2 regions of the Sphingomonas sp. 3-13AW genome follow, and region 1 is predicted to be linked to the other one. Evidence: riboswitches for the same ligand, from Rfam matches in the RefSeq annotation. Region 1 holds a riboswitch; the other holds the start of a gene.

Evidence for each region. Region 1 has a riboswitch for cobalamin ahead of QP045_RS19655 (TonB-dependent receptor plug domain-containing protein). Riboswitches for the same ligand answer to the same signal wherever they lie in the genome.
Region 2: linked by a shared signal. The riboswitch ahead of QP045_RS17120 (DUF1852 domain-containing protein) and the one ahead of QP045_RS19655 (TonB-dependent receptor plug domain-containing protein) in region 1 are both predicted to bind cobalamin.

The regions. Positions count from the first base shown of each region.
Region 1 is NZ_JASNVZ010000031.1:20,407-30,845, reverse strand. Features, by position in the region: gene QP045_RS19695 (aminotransferase class I/II-fold pyridoxal phosphate-dependent enzyme) at 1-759, shown strand, start outside; gene cbiB (adenosylcobinamide-phosphate synthase CbiB) at 677-1,690, shown strand; gene QP045_RS19685 (cobyric acid synthase) at 1,678-3,147, shown strand; gene cobS (adenosylcobinamide-GDP ribazoletransferase) at 3,118-3,828, opposite strand; gene QP045_RS19675 (histidine phosphatase family protein) at 3,825-4,394, opposite strand; gene cobT (nicotinate-nucleotide--dimethylbenzimidazole phosphoribosyltransferase) at 4,391-5,404, opposite strand; gene QP045_RS19665 (DUF1636 domain-containing protein) at 5,401-5,808, opposite strand; gene QP045_RS19660 (hypothetical protein) at 5,808-6,353, opposite strand; gene QP045_RS19655 (TonB-dependent receptor plug domain-containing protein) at 6,366-8,324, opposite strand; cobalamin riboswitch at 8,439-8,625, opposite strand; gene cobO (cob(I)yrinic acid a,c-diamide adenosyltransferase) at 8,687-9,292, opposite strand; gene QP045_RS19645 (response regulator transcription factor) at 9,366-9,896, opposite strand; gene QP045_RS19640 (ATP-binding protein) at 9,893-10,439, opposite strand, start outside.
Region 2 is NZ_JASNVZ010000021.1:35,095-45,533, forward strand. Features, by position in the region: gene QP045_RS17090 (DUF4118 domain-containing protein) at 1-2,523, opposite strand, end outside; gene kdpC (potassium-transporting ATPase subunit KdpC) at 2,523-3,095, opposite strand; gene kdpB (potassium-transporting ATPase subunit KdpB) at 3,108-5,144, opposite strand; gene kdpA (potassium-transporting ATPase subunit KdpA) at 5,158-6,861, opposite strand; gene kdpF (K(+)-transporting ATPase subunit F) at 6,875-6,964, opposite strand; gene QP045_RS17115 (TorF family putative porin) at 7,086-7,961, opposite strand; cobalamin riboswitch at 8,198-8,420, shown strand; gene QP045_RS17120 (DUF1852 domain-containing protein) at 8,544-9,527, shown strand; gene QP045_RS17125 (methionine synthase) at 9,550-10,439, shown strand, end outside.

The DNA.
Region 1 (10,439 bases):
CTTCCCGGCACTGAACTGGGCCTCCGCCTCCTCGCCGGCATCGGCCTGCCCGCACCCTATCATTATGTCGCGCCCGGCTACCGCACCCATACAGAGGCCTTGCCCGGCCCGAACCCGGTTGCGCCAGATGCGCTGGATACAGTGACCGAAGGCACGCTGCTGCTCGCCAACCCGAACAATCCGGACGGGCGCCTCTTGGCACCGGAAGCGCTGCTATCTCTAGCGCGGAGCCTATCCTCCGCGAATGGCGTGCTGGTCGTGGACGAAGCCTTCGCCGACGCCACCCCCGGGGTGAGCGTGGTCCCCCACCTCTCGCCCGACGATCGCGTGCTGGTGTTCCGATCGTTCGGCAAGTTCTTCGGGCTCGCCGGCTTGCGGCTCGGCTTCGCCTGCGGTGCCCCGGATCTTGTCACGGCGCTGCGTCAAAGACTGGGCAGTTGGCCGGTCTCCGCCAGCGCCATCGCGATCGGAACCGCCGCCTATCGCGACGAAGCCTGGATCGCGGAAACACGCCACCGCCTCGCCAAGTGCCAGCAGGCGCTCGACACCGTGCTCAAAACGCATGGACTTTCACCGCGCGGGTCCTGCCCCCTGTTCCGGCTGGTCGAGACGCCCGATGCCGACGACCTCTTCCTCCGTCTCGCGCGCCACGGCATCCTGACCCGCCCCTTCGACTATGCACCCGATTGGCTGCGCATCGGCTTGCCCGCGGACGCCGCAGCGCTCGAACGGCTCGACCGGGCCTTGTCCGATCGCTGAGCCCGTCGCCCTGCTCGCGCTCGCGCTCGACGCTGCCGTCGGCTGGCCGGAGCGCCTCTACTCGCGGATCGGCCACCCCGTTGGCGGCTTCGCGCGGGTAATCGGCGCGTGCGAAGCCCGATGGAACCGCCCGGACCGCTCAGAACGCTTTCGCCATCTCGCCGGAATCGCAACGGTCGCGCTGGTGGTGGGGATAGCCGTCGCCGTCGCCGCGCTGGCCCAGTGGGTCGCCCAATACACGCTCGGCGCGTGGAGCTGGGTCGCGGTCGCGATGCTGGCCGCCCCCGCGCTTGCCCAGCGCAGCCTCGACGATCACGTCCGCCCGGTCGCAGCCGCGCTGGAAAACGGAGAATTGGCGGCCGCGCGATCGGCCGTCGGCCGCATCGTCGGGCGCGACACCGCCACTCTCGACGACACCGGCGTCGCCCGCGCCGGCATCGAGAGCCTGGCGGAAAGCTTCTGCGACGGCATCGCCGCGCCCCTGTTCTGGCTGCTGGTGCTCGGGCTCCCGGGCATATGGGCGTACAAGGCCATCAACACCGCCGACAGCCTGATCGGCCATCGGGAGCCGCGGTGGCGCGCGTTCGGCTGGGCATCCGCACGCATCGACGACCTCGCGAACCTCGCTCCCGCGCGCATCGGCGGGGTCATCCTCTGCATCGCCGGCGGCGGCGGATGGCGCACCATGTTCGCCGACGCGCGCAAGCACGCATCCCCCAACGCCGGCTGGACCGAGGCGGCGATGGCGGGCGCCTTGCGCGTGGGGCTCGCCGGGCCGGTCGCCTATGACGGGGTGGTCGTGGCAAAGCCCTGGATCGGCGGCCGCTTCGCCGATCCCCGCCCCCGCGACCTCTCCCGCGCGCTGCGCGTCTATCGGCGCGCGTGCCTGCTCCTCTGGCTGATCGCAGGAGCCGTCGCATGGGCGCTTTGATGCTGCAGGGCACGGGCTCCGATGTCGGCAAGTCGGTGCTGGTGGCCGGCCTGTGCCGGGCGCTTGCCAATCGCGGCCTGCGCGTGCGCCCCTTCAAGCCGCAGAACATGTCGAACAATGCGGCGGTCACGCCCGACGGCGGCGAGATCGGGCGCGCGCAGGCGACCCAAGCCATGGCCGCGCGCGTCCCGCCAAGCGTCGACATGAACCCGGTGCTGCTGAAGCCTCAGGGCGACCGCACCTCCCAACTGGTGGTGCATGGCAAGGTGCGCGGCACGCTCAAGGCCGCGCAATGGCGCCAGGGGCGCGAGGGCCTGCTCGCCGACGTGCTCGCCAGCTACCGGCGCCTTGCGGCAGGGGCGGACATCGTCGTGATCGAAGGCGCCGGCTCCCCTGCCGAGATCAACCTGCGCGCCAGCGACATCGCCAACATGGGCTTTGCGCGCGCGGCCGGCGTCCCGGTCGTGCTGATCGGCGACATCGACCGGGGCGGCGTGATCGCGTCGCTGGTCGGCACCCGCGCGGTGATCGATCCGGACGACGCCGCCATGATCCACGGCTTCCTGATCAACAAGTTCCGCGGCGATCCGGCCCTGTTCGAAGACGGCTATCGCGCGATCGAACAGCGCACCGGCTGGCGCGGCTTTGGCGTGGTGCCGTGGCTGGCGGATGCCGCGCGGTTGCCGAGCGAAGACGCGGTCGTGCTGCAGCGGCCGAGCCGTGCCGCCGGGGATCGCATGGTCGTCGCCTGCCCGGTCACCGCGCACATCGCGAACTTCGATGACCTCGATCCGCTCCGGCTGGAGCCGGGCATCGAACTGGTGATGGTGCCTCCCGGCACCCCGATCCCGGCAGAGGCCGCGCTGATCCTCCTCGCCGGGTCCAAGGCGACCATCGCCGACCTGAAGTTCCTGCGCGCGCAAGGATGGGACATCGACATCCTCGCGCATCATCGCCGCGGCCGCCCCGTGCTCGGGCTCTGCGGCGGCTACCAGATGCTGGGGCGTGGCATCGCCGACCCGATCGGGCTCGAAGGCCCGGCGGAGCGGATCGAAGGGCTCGGCCTGCTCGACGTTGAAACGGTCCTCGAGGGCAGCAAGGCGCTGGTGGAGGTGCGCGGCACCGCCCGCGGTGCGCGGTTCGAGGGCTATGAAATGCATCTCGGCCGCACCGAAGGGCCCGATACCGAACGGCCGGCGGCGCGCTTCGACGACGGGCGTCTCGACGGTGCCGTCAGCGCCGACGGGCTGGTGACCGGAAGCTATGTCCACGGCCTGCTTGCCCTCGCCGAACAGCGGCGGGCGTGGCTTGCGCAGCTTGGCGTGGAGGGGTGCGGCCCGGATCACCGCGCGTCGATCGACGCTGCGCTCGACGCCATCGCAGCGCAGCTCGAACGCCACATCGACATCGACGCGCTGCTCGCGCTCTCAGAGCTGGCCGATCGCCACCACGGCTAGCAACAGGCCGGTTTCCACCACTTCGATCCCCGCGCCATGGGCATCGCCGGTCACGCCGCCCAAGCGGCTCCGGAACCACATCCCGACGGCCAGCATCAGCACCGGTGCGGCGATCAGCGCCGGCACGCCCACGCACGCACCCGCCAGCACGAGCGCCCAACCCAGGATGTCGCGCTTCCGCACGGCACGCGCGACGCTCGCGCCCAGGCCGGGCTTGAGCGCCGGCAACCAGCGCGCCCAGGCGAGCGGCCCGATGCGGGCGGCAAAGGGCACCAGCACCAGCGCCATCCAGTCCCCGGACAGCGCGTGGAGCAGCACCAGCTTTGCCAGCAGCTGCAACACGATCGCGACCACGCCGAAGCTGCCGACCTGCGGATCCGCCATCACCGCGAGCAGCCGGTCGCGATTGCCATGCGCGGCACCGATACCGTCCGAAACATCGGCCAGCCCGTCCAGGTGCAGCGCCCCCGTCACCATCACCCAGCACGCGAGCGCCGCAAGCGCGCCGACCCAGGGATCGATCAGCGCCCCCATCCAGCCCGCGCCCGCTACCAGTGCGCCGACGATCAGGCCCACGACCGGATACCAGCGGATCGTCGCCGCAAAATCGTCGGTATTGCTAGCAAACGACGGAATCGGCAGCCGGGTGAGAAACCCGATGGCGAGCAGCAACCGCTTCACGGGCGCAGCGCCGTGATCTGGGCAGCAGGCGCCGCCCCCCGCCACAGGCGGAGCGACAGCACCGACCCATAGGGAAGGTCGAATGCCCAGGCTTGCCGCCGATCGAAGCCGCACGCCGCGACAAGCGCAGCCCGGATCGCCCCGGCATGGCTCACCACCAGCGCAGAGGCGTCGATCGCGTCGATCGCTTCGCCGACCCGCGCCACGAGCGAGGACCACCGCTCCCCGCCGGGGGGCGGGTCGGCATCGGGGTCTTCCCAGAAGCGGGCAAGCGCATCGGGCGCCACGGCCGACGCAAACAGCCCGTCCCATTCGCCGAAATCGAGTTCCCGCCAGCGTGGGTCGACCTGCAGCGACAGGTTCCGCTCCGCCGCGATCGCCTTGCCGCAATCGGCGGCACGGCGAAGGTCGGAACTGACGACCCGCCGCACCGGCACGGCCTCCGCCGCCGCACGACATTTCGCAATGCCGGCCGGGATGACCTCACAATCGGTGCTGCCGAGCAGGCGTCCGGTCAGTGCCGGCTCGCCGTGGCGCATCAGGTGGAAGTCGATCGGGACGGTCACGCCGCCGCGACACCCGCCTCGGTAAAGCTCGCCATCTGGTTGTGCGCGGCCAGCGCGGCGCGCACGATCCCCGCAGCGACAGCGGCGCCGCTCCCTTCGCCCAGCCGCATGTCGAGCGACAGGATCGGGGTGAGTTCCAGCCGCCCGAGCATGCGGGCGTGGCCCGGCTCCGCCGAACAATGTCCGGCGAGGCAATGGCGCGCGATCTCCGGGCTGAACCGCGCCAGCGGTGCTACCGCCGAACAGCAGATGAACCCGTCCAGCAGCACCGGCACCCTCGCCTGTCGCGCCGCAAGCACCGCCCCCGCCATCGCGGCGATCTCGCGCCCGCCAAGCCGGCGAAGGATTTCGAACGCGCTGGTCGCGTCGATCGAGTGCCGCGCCAGCGCCGCGTCGACCGCGTCCAGCTTCGCGCGAAACGCGGTGCCATGGACGCCGGTGCCGGGGCCTACCCAGTCCGCAGCGGTCCCGCCAAAGCTCGCCGCGCTCAACGCGGCGGCTGATGTCGAATTGGCGATGCCCATCTCGCCCAGGACCAACAGGTCGATGCCCGGCTCCACGACTGCGGCACCCCGGTTGATGGCGTCGAGGCATTCTTCCGCGGACATTGCCGGGGCCTCGACGAAGTCCGCGGTCGGACGATCGAGATCGATCGCCACCACCCTCAGCTCCAGTCCGGCCGCGCCCGCCAGCGCGTTGATCGCAGCGCCACCCGCTTCGAAATTGGCGACCATCTGCACGGTGACTTCCGGCGGGAACGCGCTCACCCCGCGCGCCGCGACGCCGTGGTTTCCGGCGAACACCACCGCACGACCGCGCTCGAGCCGGGGCTGCGCACGCCCCTGCCACCCGGCCATGAAGAGCGCGATCTCCTCCAGCCGGCCGAGCGAACCGCGCGGCTTGGTCAGCACCTCCTGCCGTGCGGCCGCCGCCGCTCGTGCCGTCTCGTCGATCTCGCGAAGCTCGCCCAGCGCGCGTTCGAACGCGGCGACGGTGTCGAACCCGCTCATGCGACGACAAACCCGGCGGGAGGGGTGCGGGTAAGGAAATGCCCCTTCACGCCTTCCGGCCAATCCCGATACGGCACCTGCCCCGCCTCGCTGTCGGCATAGAGCACGGCATAGTCCAGGATGGCGCGCGCGGCTTCCTGATCGGGTGTGAACCGGCCGAGGACATATCCGACCTTGTCGGGCCCACGCAGGTGGACGGTGCAGGCATCGGTGCATGCGAACAGGCACGGCATCTCCTGCACGGCGACGCCCTCGTACCTGCGGTCGCTTGCCTGCACGGCGCGCAAGGCTTCCACCAGCAGCGCCCCGTCGCGGCGGGCATCAGCACCCGCCCCCGTGTCCGAGGATCGGCGGCAGGTGTTGCAGGCGACCACCGCGGGGCCGGGCGCTACTGGCTTCAGCATCATGCGAGAACATACTCCGATCGCGGGCTGGGCATTCCGGCTGCGGTCAGCAACCGATGGAGAAGCAGCAGCCCCGCAAGGACTGCTGCATTGCGGACGAACTGGCTGAGCAGGACGTCCCCGGCAAAGGCTGCCCAGCCGCCATCAAGCGCGAACGCCCCCGCCAGGATCGCGACCTTGAAGGCTACGAACGCGGCGAGATAGCCCAGGACGAGCCGGGCTGCGAACGAACGCGGCGCGCGTGTCGCCGCCGCATGGGCAGCAAGCGCGCCCACCAATGCGGCGATCCCGATCGCCCCGCCCCAGGCAAGGCTGTTCGCCGTGACCGGATATTCCAGCCAGCAAAAGCCGACCAGCTGGCTCGCCGCCCAGGCTGCGATCGCGACCGACACGCCGTCGCGCGTCCGCATATACATAGCGGCCAACGCCGCGAGCGCGGGGAACGGGGTGGCGCACTTGAACACCAGCGTCGTCGCGACGCTCGCCAGTGTCAGCAGCATGATCCACGACGCCGATACGCGCCGCGATGAAGCAATGTCGGTCATGCATCCATTCCCCTAGAAGCGGCCGCGCAGGCCGGCATAGACGCTGCGGCCGAGCGTGCCGTAGCGGTAGACGGTGGTATAGTTCTCGTCGAACAGGTTCTCCACCCGCGCGACCAGCCGCACGTTCGGGCTGATCGGAAGCTCGCCGCGAAGGTCCACCAGCGTATAATCGTCGAGCCGCGTGGTGTTTGCGGCATTGTCATAGCTCTTGCCTGCCCAGCGCAGCGCCACGCCCAGCGACGACCCGCTCGGCAGCCGGTAAGTCGCCGATGCGTTGGCGGTGTAGCGCGGGCGCCGCGGCAGCCAGTTGCCAAAGCTTGCGCCCGGCGAGCGGTTCTCAGCCTCCGTCCAGGTGAAGTTGCCGTCTGCCGTCACCCGGGCGCCAAGCCGCGCACTGGCGTTCGCCTCGACGCCGCGTGCAAAGGCACGCGCGATATTGTCGTAATAGCCCCAGCGCGGCAGGTCGGTGCCCGGCACCACGCACAGCGGGTCGGGCGTGGCGCCGCAGCCGATATAGTCGATCTGGTCGCGCGTCCGCCGCTCGAAATACGTGGCCGCGACGGTGACGGCGCGCGCGAACAGCCGCTGCTCGACCCCCGCTTCCCAGCTGCGCGCACGCTCCGGGTTCAGCCCCTGGTTCCCGTACTCGGAATAGAGCTGGTACAGCGTCGGCGCCTTGAAGCCTTCCGAATAGCTGGCGCGCAGCATCATGTCCCAAGGCAGCGCCCAGGCACCGCCCGCGGCGAACAGCGTCTTGCTGCCATAGCGGTTGTGATCGTCGTGCCGCAGCCCGGCGGTGAGCGTCACCCCGTCGATGACCATGCCGTTCACCTGCCCATAGATGCCGGTCAGCTCCGCCTTGCCGCGCGCGGGATCGGGAAGCGGATCGGCAAGCGATGCCGACGGCGATACCGAGTGGAAGCGCGAGCGTTCGTTCTCGATCCCGAACACCGCATTCCATCCGGTCGCGATCGCAAGGCTGCCCTGATATTCCAGCCGGTTGTTCCGGCCCGCCGCGTCGAACGTCTGCGGCCGCTCGCGTGTCGGATCGAAATTGTCGCGGTTGGTATCGGTATAGCCATAGGCGAAGCGGTTGCGGAGCCGCCCGCCGAGCAGGTCGACGTTCAGGCCCGCATAGCCGACGAACTCGCGGTTGCGCGAATACTCCAGCGTGTCCCCGGCAAAGCCGTCGATGTCGACGCGGCCGTCGGCGTAATAGCCGCGCACTTCCGCGCTGACGCCCGTCGCCAGGTCGAGCTTCGCACGCCCCTGCGCGCTGCGGTTGCGATAGCCGTCGCGCTCGCGGCCGCCAAAGGCGGGAGCGACGGCCGAAATCCCGTCCGTGGTAAAGGTCTGGCCGCCGACCCGCCAGGCGAGCGGGCCGGTGCTGCCACCGACTGCGGCGCGGGCGCTCACCGTGTCGCGCGATCCCCCTTCCACGTCGAAGCTCCCCTCCAGCTTCGATGTCGGCAGCGGCGTCACGACGTTGACCACGCCGCCCAGCGCCTGGCTGCCCCACAGGATCGACTGCACGCCGCGCAGCACCTCGATGCGCGACGCATCGCCGACCAGAAGATTGGCGAAGTTATAGCCGCCACCCGTCGACGACGGGTCGTTGAGCTTGACGCCGTCGATCACGACCACCGTCTGGTCGCCCTCGGCACCGCGGATGCGGACCGAGGTCGCGGTGCCATAACCGCCGTTGCTCGACAGCGTCACGCCCGGGCTGCGCAACAGCAGGTTGGCGACGCTCAGGTCCTGTGCCTGGTCGATCGCTTCCTTGTCGATCACCGTGACGGCGGCGGCGATGCGGTCGGAAGCAGTCGGCGTGCGGTTGGCGGTGACGATGATATCGCTGGACTCGGGCGCGGTGGCGACGTCGGGCAGCGAAGCCTCCTGCGCAACGGCGGGAAGCGAGAACAACAGCGGCAACGGAACAAGAATTCGGATCACAAAAACCCCCTTCAACATGCAACGCCCGCTGGTTGCAGGGGAAGAAGGCGCACGCCCTCGCCCCCGCAAACATGCAGGCTGGCGATGTCGTCGCTCGGGTTTCCCCGTCCGGTCGGCGCACCCTGGCCGATCGAAGGACGACTGCGTCAGGCAGGTCTCCTGGCTCGCGGGTCACAGCCGGTCCGTGCCGCCTTCTCAGGGAAAACTCCCCAATGGCGTGTGGCACGGTGGCTCGCCGCGTACAGTTGCAGGGGCAGCCGGGGTTTTCCCGTTCCCTTTTCATCCCCGTGTCCGGGGAACCTGTCGCAAGCCGCCCGGTAGTCCCGGCGCGGCGGTGGGTCAATTGCGTTCCGCGACGGCAGCCTTGCGCCGTCCGCCGGTCAGAACTCGATGCCGGCCTGCGCCTTCACGCCGTCGCGAAAGGGATGCTTCACCTGCGTCATCTCGGTGACGAGGTCCGCCATCTCGATCAACGCCGCCGGCGCGTTGCGGCCGGTGACGACGAAATGCTGCATCGGCCCGCGCGCAGCCGCGGCCTCCAGCACCTCTTCGACCGGCAGATAGTCATAGCGAAGGACGATGTTCAGCTCGTCGGCGATGACCATGTCATAGCTTGGATCCTCCAGCATCCGCTTCACCGCTTCCCACGCGGTGCGCGTGACGGCGATGTCGCGGGCGCGGTCCTGCGTGTCCCAGGTGAACCCCTCACCCATCGGCCGGAACTCGACATGATCGGAGAGCGCATCGAACACCGCCTTCTCGCCGGTATCCATCGCGCCCTTCACGAACTGGATGATGCCGACCTTCATGCCGTGGCCGACGGCACGGACGGCAAGACCCAGCGCAGCCGTGGTCTTGCCCTTGCCCGGGCCGGTGTGGACGATCAGCAGACCCTTCTCGATCGTCTTGGTCGCCATCATCGCCTGGCGCGCGAGCTGCACCTTGCGCATCTTCGCGTTGTGACGCGCGTCCCTGTCCTGATCCAATCCGCTCACTCCGCTAAACCCCGCCCGCCCTCGCGAGGCGCGGCGCGATGGTCAAGCGTGGTGGCCCGCTCAATCAGGAAAGGTGCCGCTTCTCCAGCTTCCGCGCGAGCGTGCGCCGATGCATGCCCAGCCGGCGTGCGGCCTCCGACACGTTGAAGTCACTGGCGGCGAGCGTCTGGTGGATATGCTCCCACTCCACCGTCTTGATCGACGTGGGCGTGGCGGAAACCCCCACCTGCGCATCCCCGTCCGAGCGGTCGAACGCCGCCTCGATCTCGTCGGTGTGCGACGGCTTGGTCAGGTAGTTGGTCGCGCCCAGCTTGATCGCCTCGACCGCCGTCGCGATGCTCGCAAAGCCGGTGAGGACAACGATCCGCATCTCCGGGTCGGCGGAATGGAGCTGCTCCACACAGGCCAGGCCCGACGCGCCGCCCAGCCGCAGGTCGACCACCGCGAAGGCGGGCGCAAAGCTCGTGACGATGGCAGCAAGGTCATCGAAGTCGGACGTCATCTCGACCCGATAGCCACGGCGCTCGAACGATCGCGCCAGGGTGCGTGCGAAGACAGCGTCGTCCTCCACGATCAACAGCCTGCGTTCGGTCATTCCGGTTCCTCCAGCGCCAACGATGCGATCGGAAGCGCCAGCACGACCTCCGCGCCGCCCTCGGCGCGATTGTGCACCTCCAGCGTGCCGCCCAGCGTGCGCAGCACATTGGTCGCCAGGAACAGCCCCAGGCCACCCGCTTCCTTACTGCTTCGATAGGGCTGGCCCACGGTTGCGAGCAGATCCTCCCGAAAGCCGCGCCCATCGTCCCGCACGGCCAGGATCAATATGGGGCCATCCATCACCGCTGCCAATGTGATGGCGCCCGCACCCGCCTCTGCCGCATTGTCGAACAGGTTGGTGAGCGCCTGCGCCAGCGCGCGATCGGCCACGATCAGGCGGTCGGGCGAGACCCGGTTCTCGAACGTCAGCGGCGCGGGGCCGCTGCGCCGCCAGTCGTCGACGACCCCTTCCAGGAAGCGGCGAAGGCTGGTGCGCACCGGCGCCTCGCCGGTCACCTCGCCGGCCGCGAACAACACGCCGCTCAGGATCCTCTTGCAGCGCGCGATCTCGTCCCGCATCTCGTCGACCTCCGCCGCAAGC
Region 2 (10,439 bases), on a different contig from region 1:
ACCGCCGATCGCGCGATCCGACCCTTCCAGCCTGCGGAACGTCTCGAACACCTCGCCCTCGCGGCCAGGGGGAAGCCCGGGGCCGCGATCGAGCACGGCCAGCCGGATCTCGCCATAACGATGCCGTCCCTCGATCACGATCTCGCTGCCCGGGTCGCCATAGCGGCCGGCGTTGTCGAGCAGGTTCAGGAGGCAATGGTGCAGGAGCTGGGGATCGGCGCGGATGAGCGGCAGGTCCGGCGGCACATCCAGCCGCAGCTGGTGTCCCTCCAGCGCCCGGCGGGCGTCATACGATGCGCTCGTCACGGCATCGCTCAGGTCGACGGCTTCGATGTTGAGCTTGAGCGCACCGGCCTCGACCCGCGCCATGTCGAGCAGGTTGGCGACGAACCGGTTCAGCCGCGCCGCCTCCGCCTTGATGGTCGCGATCAGCGACGGTGTCGCGCCATGGTCGAGCGCGTCCGCGGCTGCGATCACCGCGGTGAGCGGCGTACGCAGGTCATGACCGACCGAGGAGAGCAGCGCCGCGCGCAGCTTGTCGCGGGTACGCACGACATCCACGTCGCGCATCTCCGCGACGAGCCGCAGCCGTTCGAGGACCAGCGCGGCCTGATCGATCAGCGCGGTCAGAAGCGGCAGCTGGTCCGCACGGATGGGGTCTTCGCCGGAGTCCCGCGCCACCCCGATGACTGCCAGGACGCGGTCCCCCGCCTTCAGCGGGTGGAACAGCCACTCGGAAGCCGTGAGCGTGCCCGATCCCTTGCCCGCGGGAATGCCGTGGTCGAATGCCCAGCTCGCCGCGGCGACGTCCATGATGTCGACGCGGTACTGCGGGTCGGTGGCCGCCTGCACGGCGAGCGCGGCGCCGTCGGTGGGCGCCATCAGCACCACGTGCACACCGAATAGCCGCCGAACGTCCGCACAGATCATCTGCGCTGCCTCTTGGGGATCGTTGACGCTGCCGATCTCGCGCAGGAAGCCCGCGAGAATGGCGTTGCTGCGCGCGCTGGCCGAGGCAAGATCCGCCTGCGCCCGGACCCGCGCGGCAAGCTGGCTGGTGACGAAGGCGACCCCCAGGAGCACGACCACCGAGACGACATTCTCGGGATTGGCGATGCTGAACGTGCCCACTGGCGGCAGGAACACGAAATTATAGGCCAGGCTGGAGGCAATGCCGGCGAAGAGCCCCGTTCTCAGCCCATACAGGCTCGCTGCCGCCATCACCGGCAGCAGGTACAACATCCCCACATTGCCGATATCCAGCACGTGGGACAGGGCGCGAGCACTCGCCGTAACCGCGCCCGTCATCGCGGCGGCGACGAGGTAGCCGGTCGCGCTGCCGGAGCCGGGGCGGCGACGCTGCCTTGCCCTGTGCGGAACGGGGGGTGCCTCCTCCAGGGGCAAGACATGGATGGTGACGCCTTGCGTCTCGCGGACGAGGCGGTCGACGACCGATCCGTGGCGCAGTTCGAACCAGCGCGAGCGGCGCGACTTCCCCAGGATCAGCTGCGTAGCGCGCGCATCGGCCAGAAAGCCCTTGATTCCGTCGATCACGTTCGCCGCCGGGACGCTTGCCACCGCCGCCCCAAGCTGGGTCGCGAGCGTCATGGCGGCAGCGACGCGCTGATGCTCCGCGGGCGTGAACCCGGCGGCGCGCGGCGTTTCGATGAACACGGCGGTCCAGGGCGCGCGCAGGCCGTCCGCCACGCGCTTTGCCGCTCGCACCATCAGGTCGGCACCCGGCAGTTCGTTGATCGCGACGACGATCCGCTCACTCCCCGCCCAGGTGCCGCCGAGCCCCAGCGCGCGGACATCCTCGAGCATCCGGACGTCGACTGCCTGGGCCGCCCGGCGCAACGCCAGTTCGCGCAGTGCCGAGAGGTTTGATTTGGAAAAGAAATGCCCGAGCGCGCGGGTCGCCTCCTGCGGCAGGTAGACCTTCCCTGCCTTCAGCCGCTCGATCAGTTCGTCGGGCGGGATGTCGACCACCTCGATCTCGGCCATTTCGAGGATGCGGTCGGGCACTGTCTCACGCACCCGTACCCGGGTGAAGCTCGCCACCACGTCGTTGAGGCTTTCGACGTGCTGGATGTTGACGGTGGAGTAGACGTCGATGCCGGCTGCGAGCAGTTCCTCGACATCCTGATAGCGTTTGGGGTGGCGGCTGCCGGGCGCGTTGGTGTGCGCAAGCTCATCGACCAGTACCAGCCGCGGCCGCCTAGCGAGAATGGCGTCGAGATCCATTTCGTGCAGCGTGCGTCCCTCATAGGGGACGCTGCGCCGGGGGATGATCTCGTGGCCGCGGGTCAGCGCCTCGGTCTCGATGCGGCCGTGGGTCTCGACGACACCGATCACCACGTCGATGCCGTCGCGCTCGCGGCCGATCCCCTCCGACAGCATCTCATAGGTCTTGCCGACGCCAGGGGCAGCGCCGAGGAAAATCTTTAGCCGTCCCCGCCCCTCCTGCGCGGCCTGGCGCAGGAGGGCATCCGGATCCGGTCGTCCATCTCCCGATCCCGCCATCAGCGCTCCATTCGGTCCAGCGCGCGATTGAGAGCGAGGACATTGACGTGCGGCCCCCCGAGGATCGAGCCGGTTGCATGGGCGGTAACGAGCGCACGAACCCGCGGCTCAGCAAGGCCGCGGAGGCGCGCGACGCGTGGAACCTGCGCCAGTGCTGCGGCGGGCGAAAGGTCAGGGTCGAGTCCCGATCCGCTCGCGGTGACCAGATCGACCGGCAGTGCGCCAACGACGCCGTCTGCCCGCTGCCTGGCGATGTCGGACGTCACGCGGTCGACCAGCGCCTGCGAGGCTGGGCCGAGGTTCGAGCCTGAGGAAGCGAGCCCATCATACCCTTTGCCGGCTGCTGACGGGCGGGTTTGAAAATAGCGATCCGTGGTGAATGCTTGCCCCACCACGGCAGAGCCGATCACCCGACCGCCGGCATCGCGCACCAGGCTGCCGTTGGCCTGGAGCGGAAACAGCATCTGTCCAATCCCGGTCATCGCTAGCGGATACGCCAGCCCCAGCAGACTTGCGAACAGGATCGTCATGACGATCGCGGGCCGAAGCGCCGAGGTAAAATCCTTGCCCATGTCGAAACTCCTTTACGCGAGGCCCAGGCCGCCGACGACAAGATCGATGATCTTGATGCCGACGAACGGTGCGATGAGGCCGCCGAGGCCATAGATTGCGAGGTTGCGGGCGAGCAGTGGCCCTGCACCCATCGGCCTGTAGGTGACGCCTTTCAGCGCCAGCGGCACCAGCAGCGGGATAATGATCGCGTTGAAGATGATCGCGGAGAGGATCGCCGATTCCGACGAACCGAGCCGCATCACGTTCAGCACGCCCAATCCCGGATACAGTGCCACGAACATCGCCGGGATGATCGCGAAATATTTCGCCACATCGTTCGCGACCGAAAACGTCGTGAGCGCACCGCGCGTCATCAGCAGCTGCTTGCCGAGCCCCACGACCTCGATCAGCTTGGTCGGATCGCTGTCGAGATCGACCATGTTGCCGGCCTCACGCGCGGCCTGCGTGCCGGTGTTCATCGCAACCCCGACATCGGCCTGCGCCAGCGCCGGCGCGTCATTGGTGCCGTCGCCGCACATCGCCACCAGTCGCCCGCCGGTCTGCTCCTTGCGGATCAGGTCAAGCTTGTCCTCCGGCGTCGCCTGGGCAAGGAAGTCATCCACACCCGCCTCGGCAGCGATGGCGGCAGCGGTCAGCGGATTATCGCCGGTGATCATCACCGTGCGGATGCCCATCTGGCGAAGCTCGCCGAAACGCTCGCGGATGCCGGCCTTCACCACGTCCTTGAGCGAAATCGCACCGAGCAACCGGCCATCCTGCGCCACGGCGAGCGGCGTACCACCACCGCGCGCGATCTCGTCGGTAATGCGGCGAAGTTCGGTCGCAGCAGCGGTTTCGCCAACTCCGGGGTTCGCGCGCAGCACGGAATCCACCGCGCCCTTCTGGATCAGAGAGCCGCCTGCCCTGACGCCCGACAGCCGGGTCTGCGCGGTGAAGGGAATAACCTCCGCTCCGTCCGGCAGCGCGCTGGTTTCGACGCCGAACTTCTCGCGCGCGAGCACCACGATCGAACGGCCCTCCGGCGTTTCGTCCGCAAGGCTGGCGAGCAAAGCGGCGTCGGCGAGCGCCTTGATGCTGACGCCGCTGATCGCGCGAAATTCGCTTGCAGCCCGATCGCCGACCGTGATCGTGCCGGTCTTGTCGAGGAGCAGCACGTCGATATCGCCGGCTGCCTCCACGGCGCGGCCGGACTTGGCGAGCACGTTGAAGCGTACCAGCCGGTCCATGCCCGCAATGCCGATCGCCGAAAGCAACGCTGCGATCGTCGTCGGGATCAGCGTGATCAGCAGTGCGGCGAGGATCGCGACCGGGATGCTGCCCCCGGCGTAGGACGCGAAGCCGGGGATCGTCGCGACTGCAATGAGGAAGATGATCGTCAGCCCGACGAGCAGCAACGTCAACGCTACTTCGTTCGGAGTCTTCTGCCGCTCGGCCCCCTCGACCAAGGCGATCATGCGGTCGAGGAAGCCCTTGCCCGGCTCCACCGTCACCTTCACGCGGATCTCGTCAGAGATCACTCGGGTGCCCGCGGTAACGGCGGAGCGGTCGCCGCCCGCCTCACGGATCACCGGCGCGCTCTCGCCGGTGATCGCGGCTTCGTTGACCGAGGCGACGCCCGAGACGACCTCGCCATCCGACGGGATCAGGTCGTTGGTCTCGACCAGCACGACGTCGCCGACCCGCAGCTCGCTGGCGGGCACCTGATCATATTGCCGGCCGTCGCCCTTCAGCCGCTTGGCGGTGAGCTCGGCCTTGGTCGCGCGGAGGGAGGCGGCCTGTGCCTTGCCGCGCCCCTCGGCCAGCGCCTCGGCAAAGGTGCCGAACAACACCGTCAGCCAGAGCCAGATGACGAGTTGCAGCTTGAAGCCGGTGGCAAGGTCATCCTGGCCGATGACAAGCAGCACCGTCATCAGCACCGCGACCGTGGCGGTGACGAACATGACCGGGTTTCGGATGAGTTCCCTCGGGTTGAGCTTCACGAAGGAAGCCGCGACCGCGGGCAGGACGAGATCGGCCGTAAACAGGCCGGCGCTTTGCGTTTTCGCCATGGTGCTTCTCACGTCAGAACAGCTGGCCGCGGATCATCGCGAGATGATCGGCGATGGGGCCAAGCGCGAGGCTCGGCAGGAAGGTGAGGCCACCCAGGATCAGGATGATACCAACGAGCAGGCCGACCCACAGGGCGCCGGTGGTAGGGAAAGATCCGGCGCTTTCCGGCGTATGTCGCTTCGCCGCCAGGCCGCCGGCGATCGCCAGCATCGGCACGATGATGAAGAACCGGCCCACCCACATCGCAACGCCCAGCAGACCATTGTACCAGGGCGTGTTGGCGGTCAGCCCGGCGAAGGCGGAGCCGTTATTGGCGACCGCTGACGTGAAGGCGTAGAGGATCTCGCTGAACCCGTGCGGCCCCTTGTTGAGGGGCCCCGCGAGGCCCTGTTGCATCACGCTCGACAGGGCGGTGAGGCCGAGGATCATCAGCGGCAGCACGGCGATCGCGAGCACCGCAAGTTTCACCTCGCGTGCCTCGATCTTCTTGCCGACATATTCCGGCGTGCGTCCCACCATCAGCCCCGCGACGAACACCGCCAGGATCGCAAACAGCAGAAAGCCGTAGATGCCGGCGCCAACGCCGCCGATCACGACTTCGCCAAGCTGCATGTTGAACAGCGGGATCATGCCGCCCAGCGCCGTGAAGCTGTCATGCATGGCATTCACCGCCCCGCACGAAGCCGCCGTTGTAATGACGGAAAAGAGCGCGCTGGCGGCAATGCCGAAGCGGACTTCCTTGCCCTCCATGTTGCCGCCCGCGACCTGCAGGCTGTGCAGCACCGGATTGCCGGCCGCTTCCTGCCAATAGGTGACAGTCACCCCCGCCAGGAACAGCAGCAGCATTGCAGACAGGATCGCCCAACCCTGGCGCGTGTTGCCTACGGCCTTGCCGAACGTCCAGGTGAGCCCGACCCCGATCACGAAGATCGACAGCATCTGGATGAGGTTGGTGAGCGCGGTCGGGTTCTCGAACGGATGCGCGCTATTGGCGTTGAAGAAGCCGCCGCCATTGGTGCCCAGCATCTTGATCGCTTCCTGGCTGGCAACGGGTCCGAGCAGGATGGACTGGCGCACGCCTTCCAGGGTGGTGATATCGACGACCCCGCTCAGCGTCTGCGGCACCCCGCTCGCGATATAGAACAGCGTCAGCGCGATGCAGAGCGGCAGCAGGAGATACAGGGTGATGCGCGTGACATCGGCCCAGAAGTTGCCGATCGCAGTCGCCTCGCGGCGCGCGAAGCCGCGAAACAGCGCGAAGGCGAGCGCGATGCCGGTCGCCGCCGAAAGGAAATTGTGGATCGTCAGCCCCAGCATCTGGCTGAGGTTGGACATGGTGCTCTCGCCGCCATAGCTCTGCCAGTTGGTGTTCGTGGTGAAGCTGATGGCGGTGTTGAACGCGAGGTTCGGCGCGAGCCCCGGCAGCCCTTGCGGGTTTCCCGGCAGCACGCCCTGCAGCCGCAGGACCGCATAGGTGAACAGCATCAGCGCCACATTGAACAGCAGCATGTGCAACGCGTAGCGCCGCCAGCCCTGCTCGGCCGCCGGATCGATCCCGGCGAGCCGATAGAAGCCGCGCTCGACGGGCCCGAGGACGACATGAAATGGGGTGCGCCGCCCCTCGTACAGCGCGAACAGCCATAGGCCGACGGGCTTCGCCAACGCTACGAGAAGCGCGACGAAGCCCAGGATCAGGAACCAGCCGTGCAATGTCATGGAACCGCTCCCTTCAGAAGCGTTCGGGGCGGAGCAGCACCGCCACCAGATAGATGAGGAGGCCGACCGCGGTGATCGCGGCGAGCCACAGGTCGAGGGTCATGCCATCACCTCACGCCAGGGTTGTTCAGGCATTGTCGCAGAGCCGGGCGAGCGCGAGCGTTGCCGCCACCAGCCCGAGCATCACGAGGATCCACAGCAGGTCCTGCATCGCCGGCGCTCCTTCAGAAGGCCGCAGTCAGCGAAGCGAGGATCGTATCACCAGCAATGTTGCCGGTGCCGTCCTGGCCCTTGCTGAAACTTGGCTGCAAATACGCCGCTTCGCGGCTCGAAATGTCCGTGCCGACGTAGGAGAGGTTGAGCGTCAGGTCGCGCCATGTCGCCTCCGCGCCGAGCGACCAGTCCCAATAGTCGCCGGTGGGCGCAACCGCCGTGGCGTTGGGACCAAGCCCATCCTGCCCGCTGCTGTGGCCGATGTGCGCCTTTGTGGTGAACGGCGTGCCGTCGACCGCCAATGCCGCGTCTCCCCACAGATAGAGGTTGTCGTCCTTCGCGCCCGGGTTCGTATAGACACCGGCCGCCGCATCCGCGCCCGTGCGGTACCAGCGGCCGAGAGCCTGCTGCTTGGGCGCATAGGCCACGCCGGCGGTGAGGGTGGCGGGACCCGTGGTGCCGCTTAGTTTGACGTAAGGCTCGGCGAAGTCGGTCTTGTCCGCGCCGCCGGGGTACATGTACCAGGTGAGGCCGACGTCGAACGTTGCATGCTCCGTCAGCGCAGCCTTGTAGCCGCCGATCAGGTCGAGCTCCATGTTGGCGCCCCCGAACGTGCCCCAGCCGGCGAGGTTCGATCCCCAGGCACCGACGTAAAAGCCGCTGTCGTGCGCAACGGTCACGCCGGCCTGCACGGCCATGTCGCGATCGGTTTGCGAAATACCGCGGAAGCGATAGTCCGATGCGATCGCCGCCGAGCCGCTCACCGTCAGCACCGGCGCGTGCGCAGCATCGCTGACAGCCGACGCTTCATCTGGCGCTCCCTGCGCCCGTGCGAGACCCGGCAGCGCGAGAAGCGCCATCGCCGCGGTCGACCAAAGAAGCTTCATCATTTTCCCTCGTGGAGCGGCTTCAATCCAGGATCGGAGGAGCCGTCAGGGAAAGCGATTAGGCGCGCCCGGCGTTGGAATTCGAGCGCGATTCAGACCAATCGCATATAGTCGGCATATGGTTCTGCAGCTGTCCGGGGAGCGGCTGGAGCTACGGCCACCGATGAAGTCGCGATGTGTCGTTTCAAGATATAAGGATGTCTTTATATCCCGGTTGACAGGGCGGGCAGGATGGTGTTGGATCCTCTTGTCGAGGTTCCCCATCCCAGGCGTGGCGGTGGGGCTAAGACGGGAAGCCGGTGGTGTCCTTCAGGGGCAGAATCCGGCGCTGCCCCCGCAACTGTAAGCGGCGAGCGGCGGCTCCATTTCGTGTCACTGGGCTTTGCAACAAGCCCGGGAAGGCCGGAGCCACCGCGTTGACCCGTGAGCCAGGAGACCTGCCTCGGACGCCATAACGTTCCTCGGACGGGGGTTCCTCCGGTGGATCGCGCTTGACGCACGGTCCGCGGCTTCACGCCCCCTTGGCCTGTCTCCGCCCTGCGCGCTCTTCCGTGACCCCTGCCCCCTAAAGCCAGGTGAGTCATGACGAATAGCGGGTTTACGTTCACGATCAGCAGCATCCCGTTCGACGAGGAATATCGCCCGGCCGACAACACGCGGATCACCACCAACTTCGCGAACCTCGCGCGGGGGGAGAGGCGGCAGGAAAACCTCCGCAACACGCTGGTGATGATCGACCATCGCCTCAATTCACTCCTCCCCTGGGACAATCCGACCGCCGACCGCTACGCAGTCGAGTTGAACATCATCTCGGCAGCGCTCCGCGTCGCTGCGGACGAGCGTGACGAAGCGTTTCCGCTGATCGAGATCCTGCACACCATCGTCGTCGACAACACCACGGGCGAACGTACCGACGGGATGGTCGGCAACAACTTCTCGTCCTACGTGCGGGACTATGATTTCAGCGTGGTCCTGCCGGCCCATCTGAAGAGCGGAAACACCGGCACGCCCGATCGCTTCGGGGATCTTCACGGCAACCTGTTCAAGCACTTCCTCGTGTCCAGCGCCTACCGGGATCATTTCCGCAAGCCCCCGGTCATTTGCCTGAGCGTATCGAGCAAGGAAGTCTATCACCGCACAGCGAATGCACATCCCGTACTGGGGGTGGAGTACCGGAACGACTACTGCTCTCCGACCGACCAGTATTTCGCAAAGATGGGCATGAAAGTACGGTACTTCATGCCACCGCACAGCGTCGCACCGCTATCCTTCTATCATATCGGCGATCTGATCAGCGACTATACCAACATTGAACTCGCCAGTACGATCAGCACCATGGAGACGTTTCAGAAGATCTACCGTCCCGAGATCTACAACGCCAACTCCGTAGCGGCCGAGCTTTACCGGCCAAGCCTGAACTATCAGGACTATTCGCTGACCCGCATCGTCTACGATCGTGAGGAGCGCAGCCGGCTCGCCTTTGAGCAGGGCAAATTCGCCGAAGAGCATTTCATCAAGCCGCATGGTGCCGCGCTTCAGCGCTGGCTTGCGACCTGCGACCTCTGAACCTCACGAACAGGATTCCATCATGACGAGATTGTTGCCGACGACGACCGCGGGCAGCCTGCCAAAGCCCTCCTGGCTCGCCCAGCCCGAAACCCTGTGGTCGCCGTGGAAGCTGGAAGGCGAGGAATTAATCGCGGGCAAGCAGGACGCGCTGCGCCTCGCGGTCAACGACCAGCGGCGGGCGGGGATCGAGATCCTTGGCGACGGCGAACAGACGCGCCAGCATTTCGTCACGACGTTCATCGAGCATCTCGACGGCGTCGACTTCGAGAAGCGCGAGGTCGTCCGCATCCGCAACCGCTATGATGCCAGCGTGCCGACCGTCGTCGGCGCCGTCTCCCGCCCCCGCTCCGTCTTCGTCGACGATGCGCGGTTCCTGCGCGTGCAGACCGACCGGCCGATCAAATGGACGCTGCCCGGGCCGATGACGATGATCGATACCCTCTACGACGCGCACTACAAGAGCCGGGAGAAGCTGGCATGGGAGTTCGCCTGCATCCTCAACGAGGAAGCCCGCGAGCTGGAAGCTGCCGGCGTAGACATCATCCAGTTCGACGAGCCCGCGTTCAACGTGTTCTTCGATGAAGCGAATGACTGGGGGATCGCCACGCTGGAGCGCGCGGCCGAGGGGCTGAAGGCCGAGACCGCGGTGCACATCTGCTATGGCTATGGCATCAAGGCCAATACCGACTGGAAGCAGACGCTCGGCTCCGAATGGCGGCAGTATGAGGAGACCTTCCCCAAGCTCCAGAAGTCGAAGATCGATATCATCTCGCTGGAATGCCAGAACTCGCGCGTGCCCATGGACCTGATTGAACTCATCCGCGGCAAGAAGGTGATGGTCGGCGCCATCGATGTCGCGACCAACACCGTGGAAACGCCGGAACAGGTCGCTGAGACCCTGCGCAAGGC